Regions from separate parts of the Streptomyces sp. NPDC040622 genome, predicted to be linked through region 1. Evidence: riboswitches for the same ligand, from Rfam matches in the RefSeq annotation. Region 1 holds a riboswitch; the other holds the start of a gene.

Region 1 (4,204 bases):
CGCTGGCTGACGGCGGAGTGCGGCGGCCGGCTCTCGGTCAGCCCCACCGACGAGGGCGGCAAGACCGTGTGGATCGCGCTGCCGTGGAAGGCGCCCGTCCGGCGCAGGCACCGCGACGCCGCCCACTGACCGGCCCGCGGCCGCTCGACGGCGTGGCGGCCGCCGGTCAGACCGCGTTCGCCGAGCGCCCGAAGGCCCCGCGCAGCAGCGCCCTGAAGGAGTCCGCGGCGGCGCCCGACTCTCCGGTGCGGTGCACGACGGAGATGGTGCGCCGCAGGTCGCCGGGTTCCAGGAGACGCATTCCGACCGGCGTCGCGGCGGTACGGGCCACCATCTCCGGCACGACGGCGACGCCGAGACCCGCGCTGACCAGCGCGCAGACCAGGGCGTAGCCCGGCGTCTCGACCAGCACCGCGGGTGTCGCCCCGGCCCGTGCGAGGGCTCGCTCCACGGCGTGCCGGGGCGGGTGTTCCGGGGCCATGCTGATCAGCGGCTGCCCGGCGAGAGAGGCGAGCGGCAGCCGTGACGTGCCGCTGGTGAGGGCGTGCCCCGGCTGGGTCACCAGGACCAGTTCCTCGACCAGGACGGGCTCGGCCGACACGGTGGCGGGCAGCGGCACCGGGTCGGCGGGCTCATACGTGTGGGTGAGGGCCAGGTCGACGTCGCCGGCCGCCACGGCCGCGACGCCGAGCGGCGGTTCGTGCGTCGTCACCGTCAACTCGACGTCGGGGTGGGTCCTGCGGAACGACGACAGCACAGGGGGCAGCAGATGGATGCCGGCCGTCTGGAAGGTGCTCACGCGCAGCCGCCCGCCGGAGAGCCCGGTGAGGCGGGCCAGTTCGTGCCGGGCCCGTTCCATCTCGTCGAGCACCCGGCGGGCGTGGCCCAGGAGGAGTTCGCCCGCGCCGGTCAGCCGGGCCCCGCGGTGGTGGCGGACGAGCAGGGAGGTGCCCGCCTCCCGCTCCAGCTTGGCCAGCTGCTGCGAGAGCGCGGGGACGGTGTAGCCGAGCCGTTCGGCTGCCCGGGTGATCGAACCCGCCTCGGAGACCGCGACGAGTGCGGCGAGCCGCGTGGGGTCGTACATGGCCACTCCCTAAACGCCTGCTTAAGGCAGACCCAGGATATTCCACATACCTGCTGAAGGCCCGCTGCGGGCAGTCTTGGCGCATGGACGCACAACTGGTCGCCTTCACCGGTGTCGCCGCGGGCATGGTCGCCGTGCCGGGCGCCGACTTCACCGTCGTCGTACGCAACGCCCTGGTCTCGCGGCGGGCCGGCATCGCCTGCGCCGTCGGCGTCGCGGGCGGGCTTCTGGTGCACACCGCGCTGGCGGTCGCGGGCGTCGCCGCGGTGCTCGCGGCCGTGCCCGCGCTCTTCCGGGCGCTGCAGATCGTCGGGGCCGGGTACGTGCTCTACCTCGCGTTCCGCGCGCTGCGTTCGGCGGCCCGGCCCCGTGCCCCGGAGGGGGAAGGGCCGGCCGTGCGCGGCGGCGGCCTGCGCGAGGGCTTCCTGACCAACGCCCTGAACCCCAAGGCGTCGATCACGTTCCTGAGCGTGCTGCCGCAGTTCGTGCCCGACGGGAGCCCCGCGATGCCCAGGACGCTGTTGCTCGCGGCGATCGTGGTGGCGTTCGCCCTGCTGTGGTTCCCGGTGGTGGCGCTCCTGGTGGACCGGCTCGGCACGTGGCTGCGCAGGCCGCGTACCGCCCGCGCCGTCGAGGCCGTCACCGGCACCGCGCTCGCCGCGCTGGGCCTGGTGCTCCTCCTCGAGCCGCTCCTGGTCTGAGTCCGCCGTGCGCACGGTCGGCGCGCGCGGGCCCCGGCACCTTGTCGGTGCCCGGCGCGCGCCGACCGCCCGGCGGCGGCAGGGTCAGCGGACCCGGCCGTACCAGACGCTCTTGGACCAGATCTTCTCCAGGCGGACCACGGCCCCGGTCTTGGGGGCGTGCCAGATGCGGTTGTTACCCGCGTAGATCCCGACGTGGTACACGTTCCGGCCGGAGTGGAAGAACACCAGGTCGCCGCGGGTCCGCTGGGACCTGGAGATGTGCTTGGTCTTGTTGTACTGGGCGCCGGCGGTGCGGGGCAGCTTCTTGCCCGTCTTCTTGAACGAGTAGAGCGTCAGCCCCGAGCAGTCGAACCGGTTGGGGCCCGCGGCGCCGTAGCGGTACGCGGAGCCCTTCTTGGACGCCGCGACGCCCAGCGCCTTCGTCCCGTGGGTGGCCGCCTCGGCCTGTGACGTGAGCCCGGGGGCCACGACGGTGCCGCCAACGACGGCGAGCGTGAGGACCGATGCGGCGCCGGTCCTGGTGAGCAGCGACGGAACGTGATTCAGCGCGGTCATGCGCAACCCTTCGTCAGCCGCCTGTGAAAGATGACCTGTCGGGTTCGGGCAGGCGAAGATGCCCGGCCGCGTGGTGCTCTGCGGCTTCACCCCAAGGGCGTCGCCCGGACTGTCCGGACGGGCCCGTCGTACCTGGGTCCTCCACTCCTGCCGTTGCACAGATGTCGACCGGTCATCCGGGTGGCGGCAGGACTCGGCGTCCGCCCGGACCGCCCCGCCGCTGTGGCGGGGGCTTGTCGTCGGAAGGGATCTTGACCCGAGATGGGCTCGAAAACCGAGCCGAAACGGCGTTTTGTGAGGCTCCTCACGACTGACCTGTTCAGGTGGACAGTGCCGAATTGGGGTCGCGGCCCCCGGGTCTGACGACGGCTCGACCAGCAGCGGAATGCCTGATTCCGCCCGAGTCGTGCGCGCTCCGCGCAAGTTGCGACCGTGCGGTTACGGACTCCTGGCTACGCCGTCCGAGGTAGCCCGACTGGTCCGTTTCGAAGGGGGCCCGGACGTTTCGGTGGCGGGAACCGGGCGGCCGGGGGGGCGGGGAGAGTGGTGAAGGGGCGGCGCGGGAGTATTCAGGTGCCCGGTGGGGGCGGCACGGCGACGCGCCCGGTCCGGCGTTCGCCGTCGAGGACACGCAACGCCCGGGCGAGCGTGGGCGCGTGCACCTCGCTCTCGCCCCGCCGGTGCATCAGGGCGAGGGCGTCCCGCAGCGCGGTCGCCCGGCCGACCAGGGCCTGAGCGGCGCGGAGCCCGCCGTAGGTGTGCTCCGCGCGGGCCGGATTGATGCGGCCGAGCAGGTCGACGACGTCGAGATAGCGGTCGATCAGCTCGGCCTCGGCCCGTGTGAGGGCCGGCAGGGGCGGCAGTTCGGGCGGCGGCATCGGCGGGTCACCTCGGATCGCGCGCGGCGAGCGAGGACTTGCGGCTCGGGATGATCCGGTCGACGAGCCCGTACTCCAGCGCCGCGGGAGCGTCGAGGATCTTGTCCCGCTCGATGTCCGCGGTGATCCGCTCCGTGCTCCGCCCGGTGTGCCGTGCGAGCAGTTCCTCCAGGAGCTGCCGGGTGCGCAGGATCTCGTCGGCCTGGATCGCCAGGTCGGAGGCCTGGCCCTGGATCGGCTCGGCGACCGCGGGCTGGTGGATCAGCACGCGCGCGCCGGGCAGCGCGAACCGCTTGCCGGGGGTGCCCGCGGCGAGCAGCACGGCGGCGGCCGACGCGGCCTGGCCGAGACAGATCGTCTCCACGTCGCAGCTGACGAACCGCATGGTGTCGTAGATCGCGGTCATCGCGCTGAACGAGCCGCCGGGGGAGTTGATGTACAGCGAGATGTCGCGGTCCGGCGCCTGGTACTCGAGGTGCATGAACTGCGCCATCACGTCGTTCGCCGAGGTGTCGTCGACGGGGGTGCCGAGGAAGACGATCCGCTCTTCCAGGAGCTTGGAGTACGGATCCATCGTCCGCGCCCCCGAACTGGTGCGTTCGGTGAACTGGGGCAGGACGTAGCGGGCGGACGGACGGTTCATGGCACGCCTCTCTTCTCCCGGTCGCGGTGCGGTCGGGGCTCTGTAAAAAATGTACAGTACGTACGTCCTGTACGGAGAAAGGGCGGGTGGGGGAGAGTGGGAAGGTGACTCGCCGGGGTGCCGCCGCTCTTCCCGCAGGCCGGCCCTCCTCCTCTCGGACGCGGAAGGGCGCTGTGCGGCGCGGGCGTTGGTCCACCCCGACACCTGGCGGCCCGTCGAGTGGGTGGAGCTGATCTCCGGCGCGGCGGGGGAGCGGGTGATGGCCGTGCACGACCACGCGCCGGTCTCGATCTGCCGTTCTAGGGCCGCGAACGCCCGCGCGGCGGAGTCGGGCACTTGG
Region 2 (4,204 bases), on a different contig from region 1:
CGAACAGCGGGTCCTCGATGGAGACGAGCGGGTACGAGGCGACGAGCTCCTCGTAGTACTCCGTCATCTCGGCGGCAGAGCGCTCCTTGCCCTCGAACTGGTACTTGCCGTCCTTGTAGAACTCGGACGCGGCGACGTCGAGGGCGAGGGCGATCTGCTCACCGGGGACGTAGCCGGCCTGCTTGACGGCCTCGAGGATGAGGTCGAGCGCGGCGCGGTTGGAGTCCAGGTTGGGGGCGAAGCCGCCCTCGTCGCCGAGACCCGTGGAGAGGCCCTTGTCCTTCAGGACCTTCTTGAGGGTGTGGTAGACCTCGGTGCCCCAGCGCAGGGCCTCGGAGAAGGACTCGGCGCCGATCGGCGCGATCATGAACTCCTGGATGTCGACGTTCGAGTCGGCGTGCGACCCGCCGTTCAGGATGTTCATCATCGGGACGGGCAGCAGGTGCGCGTTCGGGCCGCCGAGGTAGCGGAACAGCGGCAGGTCGCTGGCCTCGGAGGCGGCGTGCGCGACGGCGAGCGAGACGCCGAGGATGGCGTTGGCGCCGAGCGAGCCCTTGTTGTCGGTGGCGTCCAGGTCGAACATGGCCTGGTCGATCAGGCGCTGCTCGGTGGCGTCGTAGCCGACGAGCTCCGGGCCGATCTGCTCGATGACGGCGAGGACGGCCTTCTCGACACCCTTGCCCTGGTAACGGTTGGGGTCACCGTCACGGAGCTCGATGGCCTCGAAGGCACCGGTGGAGGCTCCGGACGGAACGGCGGCACGACCGGTGCTGCCGTCGTCGAGGCCGACCTCGACCTCGACCGTGGGGTTGCCTCGGGAGTCCAGGATTTCCCGGGCTACGACGACGTCGATGGACGGCACGAGCATCTCCTTCTGGGATGTGACTCATTTACACGGGCCGCTTCGGCCCTGCGCCTCCTGAGCCTAACCGGCTCCGGGGCTTCGGCCAGCCGACCGCCCGTCCCGTGGGACGCGCGAAGGCCCAAATACCTGGGAAACGGGACGGAAGCCCGTGTTTCTACTGGTCGGTAGCTCGCTAGGGGCGAACACGGCCGCGGCGCCCCCGCGGCTCCGGGTGCGGACATGGCCCCGCCCCGGTGCGTACGGGGGATACGCGCACCGGGGCGGGGAGCCCGTGGGGACGGGGGCGGCCGTGCGTCCGCCGAGGCACGGCCGGGTACCGCTTCGGGGGCCGGCTCAGCTGAGGTGCAGCTGCTGGCCCGGGTAGATCATGTCGGCGTTGTCGATGATGTCGCCGTTGAGCTTGTAGACCTTGTGCCAGCCGCCCTTGACGTTCTTCGCGTCGGCGATCTTGGACAGGGTGTCGCCCGTCTTGACCTTGTACTCGCCGTCGCCCTTCTTGACCGTCTTGCCGGTCGGGGTCTCGACGGTCTTCTTCGACTCGGTCTGCGGCTGCGGCTTCGGGGCCGGCTGCGCCTGCTGCTGCTGCTGCGGCTGGGCCTGCTGCTGCGTCTGCTGCGGCTGGGGCTTGGTCTCCTGCTTGGGAGCCTGCTCCTGCGCGCCACCGCTGCTGGGCGAGGCGCCCGAGAGGCCGACGCCACAGCTCGGCCAGGCACCCTTGCCCTGGCCCGCGAGGACCTTCTCGCCGATCTCGATCTGCTGGGCCTTGGTGGCCTTGTCGGCGCTGGGCGCGTACTTCGTGCCGCCGTAACCGGCCCAGGTGGACGGCGAGAACTGCAGGCCGCCCTGGAAACCGTTGCCGGTGTTGATGGACCAGTTGCCGCCGGACTCGCACTGGGCGACGGCGTCCCACTCGGAGGCGGTGGCGGCGGAGGCGGAGCCGGCCGCCATCAGCGGGGCGGCCACGGCCGCACCGGTGACACCGGCGAGCGTGACGACACGGGTGGTCTTGGACGGACGACGGTGCTTGCCCTTGCTGGAAAACAGCATGCGTTGATCCCCTCACCGACGCCTGCGAGGTGAGCTGTCGGGTTCGGGCCGATGTGGTTGCCCGGCCGCACTTCCTTGAGTGCGACTTCACCCCTAGCCGTTCCCGTCCGTCTCCCGGCCTCCCTGCCTCTCGGCTGGTGGCCGCTCAACGGACGGACCCGGCACAAACCTTGGGTCCCCCGCTCCTGCCTACGGCGCTCGAAGCGACGACTGTTCCCGTCCGGCCGTTGGCAGGATTCGGCGTACCGACCGGCGGGGCCCACCAGTGGCGAGCGGTCACGACCGTAGACACGCGCTCCACGGAATTTCAAAGACGATCAGGGCTTCTGAGACCCATCTCTCACTCGCGCCAAATCAGACATTTAGCACGAAGTCCCCCGCCGACTCTTCGTCAACTTCCGTTACTTTTCGCCCAGATCGAGGCTCTGACCGGGGAGGATGAGGTCCGGGTCGCCCCCGACGGTCTTCTTGTTCTCGCTGTACAGCTCGTGCCATCCGCCGTCGACGTCGAGGTCGTCCGCGATGACCGAGAGGTTGTCCCCGGAGCGCACCGTGTACGTCCCGTCGGCCGCCCCGCCGGAGCGCTCCTCGCCGCGCGAGGCGTGCCGTCCGGAACGGCTGTCCGCGCCCTCGGCCTCGTCCGCGCTGCCGCCGCGGTGACGCCCCGCGGAGCCGGCGGCACCCCCGGCCGTGCCGTCGGCCTCAGCGTCGTCGGCGGGAGCGGTCGGGTCGTCGGGCGCGGGCGAAGTGGTGCCCTTCTCCCCGGACTTGTCGCCGTCACCCTCGTCGGCCGCGTGGTCCTTGTCGGCCTTGTTGCCCTTGTCGCCCTTTTCAGCCGATCTGTCGGACCCGCCAGCCTCGTCGGACGTGCCGGACCGGTCGTGATTCTTGTCTCGGGAGGCGTCGCCCGCGTCACCGGAGGGCTCGTCCGCCTTCCCGGAGTCCGCCGAGTCCTCGGCGTCCCCGGAGCCCTTCGAGCCCTTGCCGTCGGCCCCCTTGGAGTCCGCCGCGTCGCCGGACGGGCCGGTGGGCTCCGGCGTCACGGGACCGCCCGGGTCCACGTCGGCCGCCGCGCCGCCGTCGGTGAGCCCGGCGATCGGGGCGCAGCTCGGCCACGCCTGGGTGCCCCGGTCGTCGAGGACCTTCTCGGCGACGGCGATCTGCTGGGACTTGGAGGCCTCGTCGGCGCTCGGCGCGTAGGCGAGGCCGCCGTAGCCCTCCCACGTCTCCTGGGAGAGCTGGAGCCCCCCGTAGTACCCGTTGCCGGGGTTGGCGCTCCACGCGCCGCCGCTCTCGCACTCGGCGAGCTTGTCCCACGTCGCCGTGTCGGCGGCGCTGGCGCTGGTGGCGCCGAGCAGCGGGATGGCGATGGCGGATCCGGTGACTCCTGCCGCGACGATGATGGCCGGGGCTTGGCGGGGGCGTCGGTGACGACCATTGCCGGAGAGCATGCGGTTGCCTTTCGGGAGACTGCTGCGACTACCGGGGCGCCGGGGGCGCCCAAGTCGTCGTGAACGTAGCCGCAGTCGAACGCTTGTCACAAGTCGATGCAGCGGAGATCACGTGAAAGTCACAGTCCTGACGAGCCGTCAGTCAGGACGTCCTCCGGCGCCTTTTCCTGTGCGGTCGTGAACTCCACGGGCAGGGTGCGCAGTCCGCGCATGATCAGCCCGCCACGCCACCGCAAATCGTCCGGTTCCACCGCCAGTTGCAGGTCGGGAAGGCGGCGCAGCAGCGTCGCGAGCGCGGTCCTGCCCTCCAGGCGGGCCAGCGGGGCGCCCAGGCAGTAGTGGATGCCGTGCCCGTACCCGAGGTGCGGATTGTCCCTGCGGGAGAGGTCGAGCGTGTCGGGGCTCTCGAACCGCTCGGGGTCGCGGTCGGCGGCGGCGAGCACGACGAGGACGGGGTCGCCGTCCGCGATGTCCTGCCCGCCGATGGTCAGCGGCTCGGTCGCGAAGCGCCAGGTGGCGAGCTCGACCGGACCGTCGTAGCGGAGCAGTTCCTCGATGCCCGTCTCCAGGAGGGCGGTGTCCCCCGCGGCGAGGGACTCCTGCAGGCGGGCACGCTGGTTGGGGTGGCGAAGCAGGGCGTAGATGCCGTTGCCGATCAGGTTCACGGTCGTCTCGAAACCGGCGAAGAGCAGCACGAAACACATCGCCGCGGCTTCGTTCTCGGTGAGGTGCTCGCCGTGGTCCGAGGCCCGGATCAGGCCGGAGATCAGGTCGTCGCCCAGGTCCTCGCGCTTGCGGTGGATCAGCTCGGCGAGGTAGTTCCGCATCTTCTTCACCGACC

The links. Region 1 has a riboswitch for cyclic di-AMP ahead of ACZ592_RS03550 (C40 family peptidase). Riboswitches for the same ligand answer to the same signal wherever they lie in the genome.
Region 2: linked by a shared signal. The riboswitch ahead of ACZ592_RS20040 (transglycosylase family protein) and the one ahead of ACZ592_RS03550 (C40 family peptidase) in region 1 are both predicted to bind cyclic di-AMP.

What each region holds. Positions count from the first base shown of each region.
Region 1 is NZ_JBVIXD010000001.1:809,617-813,820, forward strand. It holds gene ACZ592_RS03535 (ATP-binding protein) at 1-129, shown strand, start outside; gene ACZ592_RS03540 (LysR family transcriptional regulator) at 167-1,084, opposite strand; gene ACZ592_RS03545 (LysE family translocator) at 1,168-1,785, shown strand; gene ACZ592_RS03550 (C40 family peptidase) at 1,870-2,343, opposite strand; cyclic di-AMP (ydaO/yuaA leader) riboswitch at 2,347-2,523, opposite strand; gene ACZ592_RS03555 (hypothetical protein) at 2,913-3,221, opposite strand; gene ACZ592_RS03560 (ATP-dependent Clp protease proteolytic subunit) at 3,229-3,864, opposite strand.
Region 2 is NZ_JBVIXD010000006.1:516,282-520,485, reverse strand. It holds gene eno (phosphopyruvate hydratase) at 1-868, opposite strand, end outside; gene ACZ592_RS20040 (transglycosylase family protein) at 1,199-1,912, opposite strand; cyclic di-AMP (ydaO/yuaA leader) riboswitch at 1,917-2,119, opposite strand; gene ACZ592_RS20035 (transglycosylase family protein) at 2,314-3,363, opposite strand; gene ACZ592_RS20030 (cytochrome P450 family protein) at 3,483-4,204, opposite strand, start outside.